Regions from separate parts of the Halomonas sp. YLB-10 genome, predicted to be linked through region 1. Evidence: predicted binding sites of a transcription regulator. Region 1 holds the regulator's gene; the other holds the start of a gene.
What was found. Region 1 encodes sigma-54, which starts transcription at its own class of promoters, with help from an activator protein. Its sites were predicted from a motif close to TGGCACNNNNNTTGCTNT; they were not measured.
Positions count from the first base shown of each region.

Region 2: EBB56_RS18310 (circularly permuted type 2 ATP-grasp protein) is a predicted target of sigma-54. The motif match lies at 3,520-3,537, and genes of this name have one in related genera.

Region 1 is NZ_RRCU01000004.1:145,726-154,329, reverse strand. Features, by position in the region: gene EBB56_RS10625 (calcium/sodium antiporter) at 201-1,151, shown strand; gene EBB56_RS10620 (KpsF/GutQ family sugar-phosphate isomerase) at 1,182-2,180, shown strand; gene EBB56_RS10615 (HAD family hydrolase) at 2,213-2,779, shown strand; gene lptC (LPS export ABC transporter periplasmic protein LptC) at 2,776-3,351, shown strand; gene lptA (lipopolysaccharide transport periplasmic protein LptA) at 3,364-3,894, shown strand; gene lptB (LPS export ABC transporter ATP-binding protein) at 3,894-4,619, shown strand; gene EBB56_RS10595 (RNA polymerase factor sigma-54) at 4,890-6,302, shown strand; gene hpf (ribosome hibernation-promoting factor, HPF/YfiA family) at 6,462-6,770, shown strand; gene ptsN (PTS IIA-like nitrogen regulatory protein PtsN) at 6,776-7,261, shown strand; gene rapZ (RNase adapter RapZ) at 7,315-8,196, shown strand; gene EBB56_RS10575 (HPr family phosphocarrier protein) at 8,199-8,468, shown strand; gene EBB56_RS10570 (hypothetical protein) at 8,520-8,604, shown strand, end outside.
Region 2 is NZ_RRCU01000008.1:268,264-276,867, reverse strand. Features, by position in the region: gene EBB56_RS18335 (hypothetical protein) at 1-172, opposite strand, end outside; gene EBB56_RS18330 (hypothetical protein) at 169-432, opposite strand; gene EBB56_RS18325 (fasciclin domain-containing protein) at 836-1,354, shown strand; gene EBB56_RS18320 (phosphatidylglycerophosphatase A) at 1,541-2,029, opposite strand; gene EBB56_RS18315 (transglutaminase family protein) at 2,106-3,044, opposite strand; gene EBB56_RS18310 (circularly permuted type 2 ATP-grasp protein) at 3,628-5,085, shown strand; gene EBB56_RS18305 (alpha-E domain-containing protein) at 5,090-6,076, shown strand; gene EBB56_RS18300 (putative zinc-binding metallopeptidase) at 6,275-7,333, opposite strand; gene EBB56_RS18295 (alpha/beta hydrolase) at 7,385-8,425, opposite strand; gene EBB56_RS18290 (GNAT family N-acetyltransferase) at 8,422-8,604, opposite strand, start outside.

The DNA of each region.
Region 1 (8,604 bases):
ACGCCCGCCCCGAATCCTCGGATTCGACGCCTGGCCAGACCTGAGCCCGAACCTTGAGAATAGAGCGCCTTGAGCCGCGCTCGGTTTTCGAACATCGTATCTTAACTCAAATGCAGCATGCCAGTGCCCCGGTTGCGCGCTTGCGCGCAGGTTTATCTAAGGGTTCAATGGGCGCCCTTTCTGCAACCAAGTCGTTCTCCATGCTGTTACCGTCTGTCGTCGTCGCCCTGGGCCTGGTGGGCCTGCTCTGGAGCGCGGATCGCTTTGTCGGCGCCGCCGCCGCCACCGCCTACCGCGCCGGCATGAGCATCATGCTGGTCGGCATGACCATCGTCTCCATCGGCACCTCTGCCCCGGAAATCGTGGTCTCGGTGATGGCCTCGCTGGATGGCGCCCCCGACCTGGCCACCGGCAATGCGCTGGGCTCCAATATCGCCAACATCGCGCTGGTACTGGGCGTGACTGCACTGGTGGTGCCGATCCCGGTGCGCTTCACCATCGTGCGCCGCGAGCTGCCACTGCTGTTGGGCGCCACCGGCCTCGCCGGCTACGCCCTGGCCGATGGCAGCCTCGAACGCCTCGACGCGGCCCTGCTGATCGCGCTGCTGGTATTCAGTCTGTGGTGGCTGTTTCGCGCCGACGAGGCCGAACAGGAGATGGCCGACGACATTCCCGGCATGGCACTGGGCAAGGCCATCGGCTGGCTGGTGCTGACCCTGGCGGTGATGATCGTAAGCTCCCGCGCCCTGGTCTGGGGCGCCACTGAGCTGGCACGCACCTTTGGCGTAAGCGAGCTGGTGATCGGTCTGACCGTCGTCGCCATCGGCACCAGCCTGCCGGAACTCGCCGCCTGCGTGGCCAGCGCGCTGAAGCGCCACCACGATCTGGCCATCGGCAACGTCATCGGCTCCAACCTGTTCAATATGCTGGCGGTACTGCCGGTACCGGCGCTGCTGGCGCCGGGAGCCACCGATCCCGCAGCCGCCGGCCGCGACTTTCCGGTAATGCTTGGCCTGACGCTGCTGCTGGCGGCGCTGCTGCTGTGGCAACGCCGAGGGCGCCTGGGGCGCTGGATCGGCGCGCTGCTGGCCTGCACCTATGCGCTTTATCTGACCTGGCTCGGCCTTTCGGTCGCGGCAGGCCCCTTGTGACAACGGCAGTAAACGGCAACAATCATGGCCATGAGCAAACACCCCTCCTCGGCGCAGACGCCGACCCTGAGCGTCCGCGATATCGCACGACGCACCCTGGAGCTGGAACGTGACGCCATCGACGCCCTGATCGGGCGTCTCGACGGCGACTTCGACCGTGCCTGCCAACTGCTGCTGGCCTGCCGCGGCCGGGTGGTCGTCACCGGCATGGGCAAGTCGGGACATGTCGGCGGCAAGATCGCCGCCACCCTGGCAAGCACCGGCACGCCGGCCTTCTTTGTCCATCCCGGCGAAGCCAGTCATGGTGACCTGGGCATGATCACGCCCGGCGACGTCGTCCTGGCACTGTCCAACTCCGGCGAAACCGCCGAGGTCACTGCCCTGCTGCCGCTGCTCAAGCGCATGGGCATTCCACTGATCAGCATGACCGGCCGAGCACAGTCGACCCTGGCCCGCCACGCCGAAGCCCATCTATACGCAGGGGTCGAGCGCGAGGCCTGCCCGCTGGACCTGGCCCCGACCTCTTCGACCACTGCAGCGCTGGCGCTGGGCGACGCCCTGGCGGTGGCGCTGCTCGAGACCCGCGGCTTCACCGCCGAGGATTTCGCCCTGTCCCACCCGGGCGGCAGCCTGGGCAAGCGACTGCTGTTGACCGTGGCCGACCTGATGCATACCGGCGACCGCCTGCCCTCGGTACCGTCGGGCTCGCCGCTGCGCGACGCCCTGCTCGAGATCACCCGTCAAGGACTCGGCTTTACCTGCGTGGTATCCCCCGACGGCACCCTGGCCGGGGTCTATACCGACGGCGACCTGCGCCGCACCCTGGATCGCCATCAGGACTTCAGCTCGCTTACCGTGGATGACGTGATGACCATCCCCGGGCGACGCATCGGCCCCGCCACCCTGGCGGCGGAGGCGGTCAAGCTGATGGAGGAAGGCCGGATCACCGCCCTGGCGGTGGTCGATGACGAGCAGCGCCCAGTCGGTGCACTGCATATGCACGACCTGCTGGCCGCCGGTGTCATCTGAGCCTCATTTATCCCTTTACAAGGAACGCCGTCATGTCTCACGAGCTTCTCGCCTCCCTCGCGCCGGATCTGGTGGAGCGCCTGCGCCACATCAAGCTGCTGGCGCTGGACGTGGACGGCGTACTGACCGATGGTCGACTGTACTTCCACGCCGACGGCTCCGAGCTGAAGGCGTTCAACACCCTGGATGGCCACGGCCTCAAGCTGGCCAAGCGCGCCGGCATCCAGGTGGCCCTGATCACCGGGCGCAGCTCCCCCATGGTCACCCAGAGAGCCAGAGCACTCGGCATCGAGCACGTACAGCAAGGGGTCGAGCGCAAGCTGCCCGCCCTTGAATCGCTGTGCGATTCGCTTGGCCTGACCCTCGACCAGGTCGCCTACTGCGGCGATGACCTGCCGGATCTGCCCTGCATCCATCGCAGTGCGGTCGGCATCACCGTGCCAGGCGCCCCCTGCTACCTTCGTCAGCACGCCGACTGGGTCACCCAGGTTGCCGGCGGACATGGCGCGGTGCGCGAGATCACCGACACCCTGCTGATGGCCCAGGGCCGCCTCGACGATATCATCGACAGCTACCTGAGCAACGGACCGCTGACATGAAACTGAGCGCACTGCGTCCAGGCTTTCGCTTCTGGCTGGTCATCCTGCTGCTGGTACTCGGTGGCGGCCTGACGTTGCTCGACCCCCGCGAGAGCAACGTCCCCGACCTGGTACCCAATGACAAGGCTGGCGAGCCCGACTACTACCTGGTGGATGCCCGCCTGACCCGCTTCGATGCCCAGGGCACCCCCCACCAACGCATCGATACGCCACGCCTTGTGCACACACCGCTCGACGACATCACCCGGGTGGACCAGCCGGACCTTGCGCTGATCGACGACAGCGGCCGAGAGTGGATCGCCGACGCCGACAACGGTGAACTGGGTCCGGACGGCAACCCCCTGACCCTGTCGGGCGACGCCCATCTCGAGGCCCCCGCAGAGCGTTGGCAGCTTGATACAGAGGTATTGGTCTACGACAGCGACAGTGGCCATGTCTGGAGCGAAACGCCAGCCGTCCTACGCCAACCCCCTCAACAGATGCAAGGGGAGCGCTTCGACGCCTGGATCCATGACAATACCGCTCGCCTGACCGACAATGTCACCGGTCATCATCCGCCAGAGCCTCAATAAGGAGCCCCTTCCATGATGCGTCCAAGTCCCGCCCTCCTGCTTGCCCTGGCCCTTGGCCTGGCCGCCGGCGCCACCGGCAGCAGTGTCCTGGCGCTGGAAAGTGATCGCAGCGCACCGATTCAGGTGGAGGCCGACCAGCTGGATCTCGATGATCGCGCCGGTACCGCGGTCTATACCGGCGACGTGCGCATTGTGCAAGGCAGCATGATCCTCACCGGCGAACGCGTCGAGATCCAGCGCAACGACCAAGGACAACTGTCACTGGCGACCGCGACCGGCTCACGTGCCTACCTCGAGCAGAAGCCATCCCCGGAAGAACCGGTGGTCAAGGGCTGGGGCCGCAAGGTGATCTACCACGTGGCCGAACGCCGCATGGAGCTGATCGACCAGGCTGAGCTGCACAAGGCCAATGACACCTTCGACGGTGCCTATCTGGAGTACTTCCTCGATCGCCGCGTGGTCCAGGCCCGCTCCAGCGCCCAGGGCGTCCAGGGCGAGCAGCGCATTCGCATGACCCTCGAGCCGGAAAGCCAAGGAAACTGATGAAGACTCTCCACGCTCGCCATCTGGCCAAGAGCTACAAGAAGCGTCGCGTCGTCCAGGACATCAGCCTGTCGATCGAGCAGGGCAGCATCGTCGGTCTGCTGGGCCCCAACGGGGCCGGCAAGACCACCTCCTTCTACATGATCGTCGGCCTGGTCAGAGCCGACGCCGGCAGCATCAGCATCGATGATCGGGACCTGAGCCGCGCGGCCATGCATCAGCGCGCGCTGGCCGGTATCGGCTACCTGCCTCAGGAGGCTTCGATCTTTCGCAAGCTGTCGGTGGCCGACAACATCATGGCGATCCTCGAGACCCGCAAGGACCTCGACCGCGAGGGCCGAGAAGCACGTCTCGAGCAACTCCTCGAGGACTTCCACGTCAGCCATATTCGCGACAACCCCGGCATGAGCCTGTCCGGCGGGGAGCGGCGCCGGGTCGAGATCGCCCGCGCCCTGGCCACCGAGCCGGCCTTTATCCTGCTCGATGAACCCTTCGCCGGGGTCGACCCGATCTCGGTGGGCGAGATCAAGTCCATCATTCGTCAACTCAAGGCCCGCGATATCGGCGTCCTGATCACCGATCACAACGTGCGCGAGACCCTCGATATCTGCGATCGTGCCTACATCGTCGGCGACGGCCAGATCATCGCCGAGGGCAGCGCCGAGTCCATCCTTGCCAACCAGCGCGTCAAGGAGGTCTACCTGGGCGAAAACTTCCGCCTTTAGACCGCAGGGCCGCCCGACAGCCGCAGTCGCCTCAAGCGGCCGCAACACTTGCCAGCATCAGCATCCAAGCGCCGGCCCCGAAAGGGTCGGCCTCACCTTGCACACAGGGCCTCCCTCGAAAGAAACACCTCCCCCCCTACCAAGTTGTTCCACATCGACCTTTTCACTCCCTCCCACAGGTCAAAAAACACCAACTTGGCAAGATGCTTGCATGTCTGATGACTCGTCGTTAGGGTAAAGCCTTTCGACAACACTGGTGGATCCCGACCCATGGCCCTCAAGGCGTCACTGCAGCTGCGCATCGGTACCCAGCTGACCATGACCCCGCAACTGCAACAGGCGATCGGCCTGCTGCAGCTTTCGACTCTGGACCTGCGCCAGGAGGTCCAGCAGGCGCTGGAGGCCAACCCCATGCTCGAACTCGAGGACGAGTTCGGCGAACAGCAGACCAGGGAAGCCGCGGAAGATGACTGGGCGGATCAGATTCCCTCGGAACTCAGTGTGGACAGCGACTGGTCCGACACCTACCAGGACCTGGGCACCACCCCCGCCGGCAGTGGCGAGGCGGCGGATTTCGAGCGCCAGGCAAGCTCCCAGTCACTGCACAGCCACCTGAGCTGGCAACTGGCGATGCTCGACGTCAGCGACCAGGAGCGCCTGATCGCCGAGAGCCTGCTCGACGCGGTCAACGCCGACGGCTATCTCGAGCAGACACTGGATGACATCGCCCAGGGGCTCGAGCAAGACGGTCGTCGCCCCCCTCCCCTCGCCGAGGTGGAGGCGGTGCTGGTTCGGCTGCAACAGTTCGAACCGACCGGAGTGTTCGCCCGCGACCTGCGCGAGTGTTTGATGCTGCAACTGGATAGTCTGCCTCGCGATACCGTCCTGCTGCCCCAGGCCGGACGACTGGTAAGACAGTTTCTCGAGGCACTGGCCAGCGGCGACCGACGTCTGCTGAAGCGCCGGCTAGGACTCGATGACGACCAACTCGACAGCGTCATCGAGCTGATCCGAAGCCTCGACCCACGTCCCGGCAGCCAGTTCGGTGACAGCGATAACGACTACGTCATTCCCGACCTGGTGGTACGCCACACCGAAGAGGGCTGGCGCGTTGAACTCAACCCGGATGCAATGCCCCGACTGCGCATCCAGCCCGACTACGCTGCGCTGATTCGGCGCGCGGACAAGAGCCAGGACAACCAGTTCCTCAAGGACCACCTGCAGGAGGCGCGCTGGCTGATCAAGAGTCTGTCCAGCCGCAACGACACCTTGCTGAAGGTCGGCCGGGAAATCATGGTGCGTCAGATCGACTTCCTCGAGCAGGGAGAAGCGGCCATGAAACCGTTGGTGCTGGCCGATATCGCAGACAAGGTGGAGATGCACGAGTCCACCATCTCCCGCGTGACCACCCAGAAGTTCGTGCACACGCCTCGCGGCGTGTTCGAGTTGAAGTATTTTTTCTCGAGCCAGGTCGGCCAGGATGGCGACGCCCATTCCAGTACCGCCATCCGCGCCATGATCAAATCGTTGATTCAAAAGGAACCTGCCCGCAAACCTCTGTCGGACAGCAAACTGGTGGAATTGCTGGCGGAAGACGGTGTCAATGTCGCCAGACGCACCGTGGCAAAGTACCGGGAAGCCATGAATATTCCGTCTTCCAGCGAGCGCAAGCGACTGCGCTGAGGCCTTGCGCTGCGGCGTCGCTAGCCTAGTTATCGGGAAAGCGCAAGCACTTGAAATTTCGCATGACATCTGCGTCTTTCTGCGTAGCGTCGAGGGGGTTTGCAGGATCGGAAAAAGGGTTACAATCAAGCCACCACCCGAAAGAGCAAGGAGCCTGTCATGCAAGTCAACATCACCGGCCACCACGTCGAATTGACCGATCCCCTGCGTGACTACGTACAAGAGAAGCTCGCCCGTGTGGAGCGCCACTACGACAACATCACCAACGTCCAGGTGACCCTCTCGGTGGAAAAGGAACGCCAGCTGGCCGCCTGCACCCTTCACGCCGCCGGTGCCGACCTGCATGCCGAAGCGCAGGACGGCGACATGTATGCTGCTATCGACGCCCTTGCCGACAAGCTGGACCGCCAGCTGGTCAAGCACAAGGAAAAATCCCAAGCCCGCGCCCAAGGCGCCGGAATTCGCTGACTCTCATGACATTGGAAGCCATTCTCCCTCCCGAGCGCACATTGTTCGATGTCCCGGGAGGCAGCAAGAAGAGGGTGCTGGAGTTTTTCAGCACCTTCATTGCGCAGAACACCCCGAGCCTGGACAGCCAGGAGGTCTTCAGTCGGCTGATCGGACGTGAGCGCCTGGGCAGTACCGGCATCGGCAATGGCGTCGCCATTCCCCATGCCCGCAACCCCCACTGCAAGGCGCCCATCTCCGGCTTCCTCAAACTCGCGGAACCTGTCGACTTCGATGCCATCGATGGTGAGCCCGTCGATCTGGTGTTCGTGCTGCTGGTGCCGGAAGAGGCCGACGACGCCCATCTTGCCCTGCTCGGCCAGGTCGCTGGCGTCATGAACGACGCCGACACACGTCACCGTCTGCGCCACGCCAGCTCTCAGCGCGAGCTTCACGAGCGCCTGCAGGAAGCCATCCGCCAACAGGCGCCAGGGGACGACACTCCCTCCTGATCGCGGCCTTGCCTAGGCCATCAGCAATGGACGCCTGCCCAAGGAGACAGGACATGCAGCTCGTGATCATCAGTGGTCGCTCCGGCTCGGGAAAGTCCGTGGCCCTTCAGGCCCTGGAGGACCTGGGGTTCTACGCCATCGACAACCTTCCCGCGACCTTGCTGGGCGCCTTGGTGGACGAGCTGGAAAACGGTCATTCCCGCCGTATCGCCGTCAGCGTCGACGCCCGCAACCTGCCTGAGGCGCTGGAACGCTTCCCCGCCCAGCTGGCGTCCCTCAAGCAGAGTCCGATCGACTGCCAGGTGGTCTACCTGACCAGTGATGCGCGAATTCTGCTCGAGCGTTATTCCCACACGCGGCGCCGTCACCCCCTGACCCGTGATAGCGACATGACCCTGGCGGAAGCCATCGAGTCCGAACAGAAGGCCCTTTCGGGCATTCGAGACCTGGCCGATCTGGTCATCGACAGCTCTCGCCTGTCGGTACACGAACTGCGTTCGCGCATCGCCGAACAGGTCGCCGACCACCGCAGCGGCCAGTTGAGCCTGACCGTGGAGTCCTTCGGCTTCAAGCGTGGCGTGCCGCCGGATGCAGACATCGTGTTCGATGCCCGCTGTCTGCCCAACCCCTACTGGGAACCATCGCTGCGTGATGCCAATGGCTGCGATCCCAGCGTCATCGACTTCCTCGAACGCTATCAGGACGTCGCCGACATGAAACGCGACATTCTCGCCTGGGTGCGCACCTGGCTACCGCGCTATCAGCAAAGCCAGCGCAGCTACCTCACCGTGGCGGTGGGCTGCACCGGAGGACAGCATCGTTCGGTCTACCTGGCCGAGGGAATCGCCTCGGCCCTGGCCGACCAGCATCCCCGCGTCCGTCTACGCCACCGCGAACTCGGCCAGCAACGCCGACTGGACAGCGGAGGACTCTAGGCGTGGCCCGACGCACCCTGACCCTGACCAATCGTCGTGGCCTGCATGCACGCGCCGCGACACGCCTGGTCACCTGCTGCCAACCCTTTGACGCCACCGTCACCGTCCACCATGGCAGCCGCTCGGGTGACGCCGCCAACATCATGTCGCTGCTGATGCTGGCCGCCCCCTGCGGTACGGAGCTGACCCTGGAGGCCGAAGGCAAGGACGCGGACGCGGTGCTGGACGCTCTGGAGGCACTGTTCGACGCACGCTTCGACGAAGACGCCTGACGTCTTCCCTCTCCTTGTTTTGACCGCCACCCCCTGCCTGCCAAGGACGCCATGCAACTGATCCAGACCGGCAAGTACACCGAGGTCCACTACGATCCGGACCAGGACGCCTTCATCAAGACCTTCACGCCCAAGA
Region 2 (8,604 bases), on a different contig from region 1:
GCATGGACGTTGGCAGAGTCGCCATTAGCGCGCGCTCCAGGTCCATGGCCTTGCACTTGTAGGCGGTGCAGTTGGCGCAGTGAACGCTGTCGCCGTCGTCTTGACCAACAGGCAGCGTGAAGCGGGAGTGGCCACAGATGGTGCAGCTCAGGTCCAGGGCGACGGTGATCATGCGACTCGCTCTCCCTTGGTGTGCTGCTGCTCGATCAAGGCATCGTGCTCACGTCGCATGGCCATCATCAGGCTGCGAGACTTGTTGAGAAAGCGCAGGCGGTCGGGCGTCTGCTGTTCTTCCCAGGCGCCCAGGGTGGCATGAAACTCACCGCACTCGGTGCAGTTCAGCTCTTCCCAGTCATTGGGCTGAGCCGTTACAGGTCCCGGTGTGCTGGCCAGGTCGTGGCCACAGCGGGTACAGGAAATCGGGTAGTACACGGGTCGCCCTCCTTGGCGCATGACGTGCCGTCGTTCGTTCCGTTGTGGAAGCGAGGCTGCGTATGGCCCTCCTGGCCGAGCCTCAACGGTACGAAAGGTTCTCATCGCCAGGCTTGATATGCAAGTATTGTATAGGTTTTCTGTCGCCGGAAGCGTATCGACATTTCGCCGTCATTACCGTCTTTCCGAGCAGCGCCCATATCATGACGTCAAAAGATGACGCCTTGATGATCAGAGTGACGAAAGCTGTCGTAAAACTTTTTCTTGTACGTTACTTGTTCTTGATCTAATTTTTGTACATGAACTGCGTCGTCCTGGTTGAACAGCCCCGACAGAGAGGTTCCCGGAAGGCGCGCAGTGGCGACGCGACATCTCGGAGCAATCACCGCAAGGAGGCGAGAGCATGAAAAAAGCAATGTCTGCCGCAACGTCGTTCCTGCCGAGCTGCGTGCTCGGCGTAGCGCTGCTCGCTGGCGGGGTGGCCGAAGCGGATCAGCAGCAACAGCAGGATCCCTCACGCAATCTGCTCGAAGTCGCCCAGGCCGACGGACGTTTCTCGACATTGCTTGATGCTGTCGAGAAGGCTGGCCTCGACGAGCCGCTACAGGGAGATCAAACCTATACGCTCTTTGCTCCAACGAACGAAGCCTTCGGTACCCTGCAGCCAGGACAACTCGATGAGTGGATGAGCGACGACAAGGCCTCCCACCGACGTCTGGTCGAGGTCGTTTCCTACCACATGGTGGAAGGAGAAGTGTCACTGGAGGAGTCATCCGAGGTGACCACCCTGCAGGGAACCGACATGGCCATCGACGCCCAGGAAGGCTCGGCAAGCGTAGGCAATGCCGCCGTGGTGGAGTCCGACATCAAGGCCAGCAATGGGGTGATCCACGTGGTGGACAGCGTGCTGATCCCTGAATAACCGATGCTGAGTGACTGACGCCAGTGCAACATCTGCTGCACTGGTCGCCAGAGGCCGGGCACGAGTTCCCCCGGTCACTGTTTCGATAGACCCCTGTCCCGTTTGGCCGCCCGTCGAGGGCGGTTTTTTTGTGTCAGGGCTGTGGATATAGGAAGCAGCGCTCGGCATTGGCAGGCCGCTATTGGCTTAAGAGGACTGCTCGGGATCTCGCTGCCAGTAGCGGCGGGTCAGGCGCACCAGCAGTATCAGGGTGAGGGCTGCATACAATGCCGCCATTGCGTCGTCGGCGACGATGCCGAGTCCCCCGCCAATACCTTCGATCTCGCGTACCGGAGACAGCTTGGAGATATCGAACAGGCGAAACAGTAGATAGCCCAGCGGCAGGATGATGCGTCGTCGGTAGCGCGAGAAGGCCAGCACCGCGATGGGCAGGGCCACCCATTCGTCGAGCACGATCTGGGGCAGGTCGCCGCCGCCCAGCCACATCGAAGCGAAGTGGCAGACGGGAACGGCCAGCACGAGGAGCGTCAGGGTAACGGCCAGGCGCGTGCCGAGCGGCAGCCGGAACAGCCACCAGGCGACCGGTAGTCCGATCAGGGAGCCGACCGTCCCCGGCGCCCAGGGGGAATAGCCCAGGCCGAAGCCGGTGGCAATCCAGATCAACAGGTCCTGCATGGAATCTCTCCTGAGAAGACGGTGGGCAGGGCAGGGCAAGGCCGGGCAGAGCCTGCGCAATATAAAGGACAGCGAATCAGCCGGCTATCGGCGCTGCCGGGTGATCGCCAGGGATGGCGGAGGTCGGTCCGGTGGCCGCGAATTCCCCGGCGGGAACAACGTCCACTTCCACCTCGAGGCGCTGGCGCCCACCACCGGTCACCACGCCCTTGAGCGGCGCCACGTCCTCGTAGTCGCGGCCCCAGCCAAGCAACAGGTGTCGTTCGCCGGCGCGCACACCGTTGGTGGGGTCGAAGTCGAGCCAACCCCAGCCGGGTATCAGCACGGAGAACCAGGCGTGGGAGGCGTCGGCGCCCATCAGTCGAGGCTGTCCTGGAGGCGGTAGCGTCTCGAGGTAGCCGCTGACGTAGCGCGCGGCCAGACCCACCGAGCGCAGGGTGGCGATGGCCAGGTGGGAGAAATCCTGACACACCCCACGGCGATGCTGGAGCACCTGGGACGGTGTCGTCTCCAGGTCGCTGAACTCGCTGTCGTAGCGGAATTCCTCATGGATGCGACGGTTCAAGCGCTCCACGCAGTCCACCAGATCGCCACCAGCGGGAAAACAGTCTTCTGCCCAGGCGGCGAGTAGCGGGCGGCGCTCGATATAGGCGGAGTTTTCAAGAAACGGCTGTGCTTCGCGGAAACCTGGCTGGTGGCGGTCTGCCAACAGCTCTCGACACCGCTCCCAGCCCATGATGGCCTGCGGTGGTGTGGCGCGAGGCGAGGTCATGACCTGCGCCTCCAGCGTGATCTCGAGCTGGGTATGGGGGGTGTCGACCGCGAACAGCGCGATATGGTTGCCGAAGGCGTCCTGTCGGCTCTGGCGTAGCGACTCTCCCGGCGAGATCGACAAATGTGCCCAGGCAACCTGCTGGTAGGCCATCTCACGGGGCATCAGGCAGGCCTCGTTCTCGCTCAATGTCACGATCTCGCTGTAGTGGTAGCGCGTGGTGTGGCGAAGTCGATAGATCATCTGCCGGATCCCGCCGTGACACCCCTGCCAAGGCTGGCCACACGGCACCGCCTGGCGCCGCTGTCTTGAGCAGGGCAGGACAGCGGTGCGCACGAGCCAGGGAGGGCGGAACGAGAAGAGGCAGGCATGGGAAGCGAGGAGGCTCCTGGGTGTAGGCGAATGTTGCAGAAGGTGACGATATCCCCCCCGAACCGTGGCGACAAGATGTACCCGACTCCTGCTGATTGCTCAAGCTCGAAAGGTGGACGTTGTCAGCAACAGGGGTTTTCGACCGGCGTCGCAAGGGCTGATGATAGCTGCCGCTCACGCTCGCCAGGTGCCGCCCGGATTGCACCAGATCGGTGCTCGCTGCCCCTTCTTGCTGGCTCGTGGCGCACTTTCGGCAGGAGCAAGTGGTCGCTTTTTGTCCAAACTGCTCAATTGCGCCCGTCGGTCCGGCGAGAAGGCGCGGCGCTGTGTCCTATTCTCGGCGGCCTGGTACAGAGCTTGCTATACAGCAAGGAGGGACCCGGTACGGTCGAAGGCGGGGGTGCCATCGTCGTTGTCGGGTCGCCGGATGCCGAAAACAATCGAGGGTGTGCCGATGAGCCATGTGGATTGGCAGCAGTACGACTGCGCAGGGTTCTATGACGAACTGGTGGCGACGCCCGGGATGCCGCGGGAGGCGGCCAAGATGCTGTGTAACGTGCTCGCGGGCTTTGCCCCTGACGAGCTGGAAGAGCGCAAGAACGCAGCAGAGATCGCCATTCGCACCATGGGGATCACCTTCACGGTGTATTCCGAGGGCAGCATGATCGACCGCGCCTGGCCTTTCGACATCGTGCCTCGCATCATCCCCGCCGACGAGTGGCGACGCACCGAGGCAGGCCTCAAGCAGCGGGTCGAGGCGCTCAACCTGTTCATCGACGACCTGTACCACGACCAGAAGGTCGTCAAGGATGGCGTGCTGCCGGCGGCGGTGCTCGAGCAATCCGTCAACTTTCGCCCCCAGTGTGTAGGGATCGATCCGCCCCACGGGGTCTGGGCGCATATCTGCGGCTCCGATCTGGTGCGTGGTGGCGACGGCACCGTCTATGTGCTGGAGGACAACCTGCGGATACCGTCCGGGGTGTCCTACATGCTCGAGAATCGCAACGTGACCAAGCGCGTGCTGCCGGAGCTGTTTGCCTCGGGCAAGATTCATCCGGTGGACGACTATGTGCCCCAGCTTTACGACATGCTGGCGGGCATGTCGCCACGCCACTGGGACGATCCCCAGGTGGTGGTGCTGACCCCGGGTATCTACAACTCGGCCTACTACGAGCACGCCTACCTGGCCCAGCAGATGGGTGTGCAACTGGTCCAGGGCCCGGATTTGCTGGTCGATGACGACGACGTGGTCTACATGCGCACCGTCCAGGGGCTGACCCGTGTAGACGTGATCTACCGCCGCGTCGACGACGCCTTCCTCGACCCGGAGGCGTTTCGCAAGGACTCGGTGCTGGGCGTGCCCGGATTAATGCGGGCCTGGCGCAGCGGCAAGGTGGCGCTGGCCAACGCCCCGGGGGCCGGTGTCGCCGATGACAAGGTGGTCTACGCCTTCGTGCCGAAACTGATCAAGTACTACCTGGATCAGGAGGCGCTGCTGCCCAATGTGCCGAGCTACCTGTGCATGCTCGAGGAAGACCGCCGCTATGTGCTGGAGCACCTGCATGAACTGGTGGTAAAGCCCGCCAACGAGTCCGGCGGCTATGGCATGTTGATGGGGCCTCAGGCCTCCCAGGCCGAGCGTGATGCCTTCGCCAGGCTGATCCAGGAGAACCCACGCAACTACATGGCTCAGCCCATGCTGAACCTGTCCACCACCCCCACGCTGTTCGATGGCCGGCCCGAGCCGCGCCACGTCGATTTGCGCCCCTTCATCCTGTCGGGCCAGGACGGTGCCTACGTCACCACCGGTGGCTTGACCCGTGTGGCCCTGGTCAAGGGCTCGCTGGTGGTCAACTCGTCCCAAGGGGGCGGCAGCAAGGACACCTGGATCGTCGAGACGGGGGAGGACTGAGACCATGCTGATGCTTTCCAGAGTCGCCGAAAACCTGTACTGGATGGCCCGCTACATCGAGCGTGCCGAAGATACCGCCCGGCTGATCAACGTCTCCAGTCACCTGATGCTCGACATGCCCTACCGCCAACCGCTGGGATGGGCGGCGATGGTCGATATCACCGGGGGCGCCGAGGTGTTCGAGACCCTCTACGACGAGCCCAACGATCGCAACGTGGTGCAGTTCCTGTGTGCCGACCGACGCTACTCCGGCTCGATCCTGTCCGCCTTGGCCCAGGCCCGCGAGAATCTGCGCACCACGCGGGACGTGGTGCCGCGGGAGGTATGGGAAGAAATCAACCAGCTCTACATGACCGCCAGTGCCCATGCCGATGCGGGCCTCGGCCCGGGACGCCGAGAGCGCTTTCTGAAGCTGGTGATTCGTGGCTGTCAGACGTTGATCGGGTTGATCGAGGGCACCCTCAGCTACGGTGGATCACGGACCTTCATGATGCTCGGGCGCCAGCTCGAACGGGCCGACATGATCACCCGCATCATCGATGTGCGCTCGGCCAACCTGCTGCAGCGTGATAGCGACGAGATTCGTCCGTTCGAGCACCTGCAGTGGATGAGCGTGCTCAAGTCGTTGACGGCCTACCAGATGTATCGACAGCACGTGCGCTGCCGGGTCAGGGCCACCGACGTGCTGCGTTTCCTGGTGCAGGACTCCCTGTTCCCGCGTTCGGTGTCGCGCAGTCTCAAGGACAGTATTCGCGCGCTGCGCTCGCTGCCACGACATGAGCGCGCCCTGGCCACGGCAACGCTGGTGCTGGCCGATGTGGCCGAGGCCGACGTCCGTGCCCTGGTGCGCTCCCCCGAGGCCCTGCACGACTTTATCGACGTGCTGCAACAGGGCTTTGCCGAGCTGCATACGGCGATCGCCCGCACCTACTTCCCGACCCTCGATGACCTGGGCGATGGCGAGCTACTGGCGGCCAGCGACCAGGCGTGAAGCCAGGCGGGCCAGGTATCCCATGGCCCGCCTGCCCTGAGCCACTGCTGAATCTAGCCAAGGTGGATCTTGCCAGGCCGGATCTAGCCAAGCCGTATCTAGCCAGGCCGGATCTAGCCAAGCCGGACCTTGCCAAGCATTGCGGCCCCTCCTGGAAAGAGAGGGGCGCATGGTGGTGCTAGGTGGGCACCGGGCGGTTCACTGCTGTCGTCGCGCTGCCAGCACCATGTCGTGGATATAGCAAAGCTTGCAGGCGATGGTCGGGGTGATCACCTCGGGCACCAGGTCGAGCAGCCCCATCTCGCGATTCATCTCGTTGAAGCCGAGACTCAGGCGGCGAAAGGTGGTCAACATCGCTTCGAGGTCCTCGTCGAAGCCGGTGGGGGTGATGCCGAAGTGTCCGGCGGTATCGAGGATGGCGACCATGTCCAGGTAGAAGCCGAAGGTTTCGGCGAAGTCCTCCCAGGGGTGCATGGTGGCGTAGGCCGACACGAAGCGGCCGCGCCAGTCATTCGGTGGTCCCTGCTGATAGTGGCGATCGAGGGCTTCGCTGTAGCTGGGGTTGTTGTGGTCACCGAATACCTCGATGTAGGCAGGCTCGTCCCGATTCTTGATCAACAACTCCCAGTAATAGTGTCCGATCTCGTGGCGGAAGTGGCCGATCAGGGTGCGGTGGGCCTCATTGAAGTCGTTACGCAGGCGCTCGCGCTCGACGTCGTCGGCTTCCTTGACGTTGATGGTGATGAGTCCGCCGGCGTGACCGGTGAACACCGGCATGCCCTCGTCGCTGGAGTGCCAGTCGCCTTCCGCCGCCACTTCGTCGGCGAGGAAGGCGAAGGCCAGCGGCGGGTTGGCGCGGCGGCCATCTACCTCGTGGGGCAGCCCCAGCAGGTCGAGGGTGTAGAAAAGCCGGCGCTTGGCACTCTCGAGCTTGGCCCAGCGTTCACGATGACCGGGCACCGACAGGTCGGGGATGGCCTGGTTGTGGCGACAGCAGTCACACAGCGTCATGCCACGGTCGGCCTCCTCGCTGGTGATCATGCGGTTGCAGACCCCTTCCACGGAATAGTTGTGGCACTTGACCAGTAGCGTAGCGCAGGTGTCGTCGACGCAACGGTAGCGACCATCGGGCTGGAGATCGACCGTCACCAGGGCATGGCAACCCGGGCACCAGCCAAGTTCGGAGTGGCATACCAGGCAGAGGGTATTGTCGAAGAACAGGCGGTTGTCACAGCGTTGGCAGGGGTAGTGGCGCATTCGCATGCCCTCGGGCGTGGCCAGTCAGGTGTCGTCGCCAGTATAGCCAGGCTACCGGGCGGGCGGCGGGTCGGTCTCGTCTGGAGTGTGCTGAGGCGATTCGGTGGCGTGGGCCGTGGGCGCTGGCGCCGGCGACTGCGCCAGCGCCTGGGCGAGAAATTCCCGCTGGTCGTCGGCGAAGGCCGCCCGCCAGTCACCCTCGTAGATCTCGAAGTGGCCGGTGTCGTAGGTCTTGAGAGTGGCCCGTGATCCCAGTGCTTCGGCCAGCCGGTAGCCGGGGGCGATCGGCGCGACGCTGTCACGCAGGCAAAGTTGCAGCAGCACCGGACAGTGAACCTGGCGGGCCCGGGTGACCGGACGGTAGAGCCCAAGCCCCAGCAGGGCGCGTGGTGCAATGCGATTGTCGAAGTCGTCATCGACAAACGACAGGATCCCCGTCAGGGCGTCCGGGGCGGAGAGCGCGGCCAGGGTCCCCGGCTCGCCGGCCAGTGGCAGGTACCAAGGAGCCCGGCCGAGGCAGCCCCTGGCAAGGTCGGCGAGCCCCACCCCGGTCATGCGCAGGAAAGTGCCAAGCCCTGCGTCCTTGAGCTTGAGCAGCGACGAGGCCCGGCCGTCGAGCATCGGGTTCATGGCGATGACCGCGGCGACATCGTCGCGACGAGCCGCCAGAGTGATGACATGGGCCGACGAGAATGACGTACCCCAAAGCACCAGCGGGAGGGCCGGTGCCCGGCTCCGGGCATAGTCGATGGCGGCCGTGTAGTCCTGTTGCTGGCGCTTGATGCCGAGCAGCTGGCGAGGCTCGCCGTCGGAGCGGCCGAAGTGACGATAGTCGAAGACCAGCACGCTGTGGCCGGCGTGATGCAGGGCCTGGGCGTAGCCGACAAGGCCGCCTGCCACCGTGCCACCAAGACCGTGGGCCATGACCACCACCGCACCATCGTCGACACCTTCAAACCACCAGCCGCGACAGCGAGTATCTCCACTGTCGAAGGTTACCGCTTCGGCGCAGGACAGCTCGCGGGTGTCGGCACTGTCGAGGGGCAACGGTGTGGCGCTGTTGTCGGGACTGGCGTCATCACTTGCGCTCATCGGCTGGCCTCCTTCAGCTCGCCATCCAGGCCGTCATCCCGCCCGTCATCGATGACGGCCAAGGTCATGTAGACGCTGTTGGGATCCTCGACATAGCCGGCGAAGGGCGCACAGGGGGTAAAGCCGTGACGCGTGTAGAACTGGCGAGCCGGAGCGAAGCCCGGCTGTGAGCCGGTCTC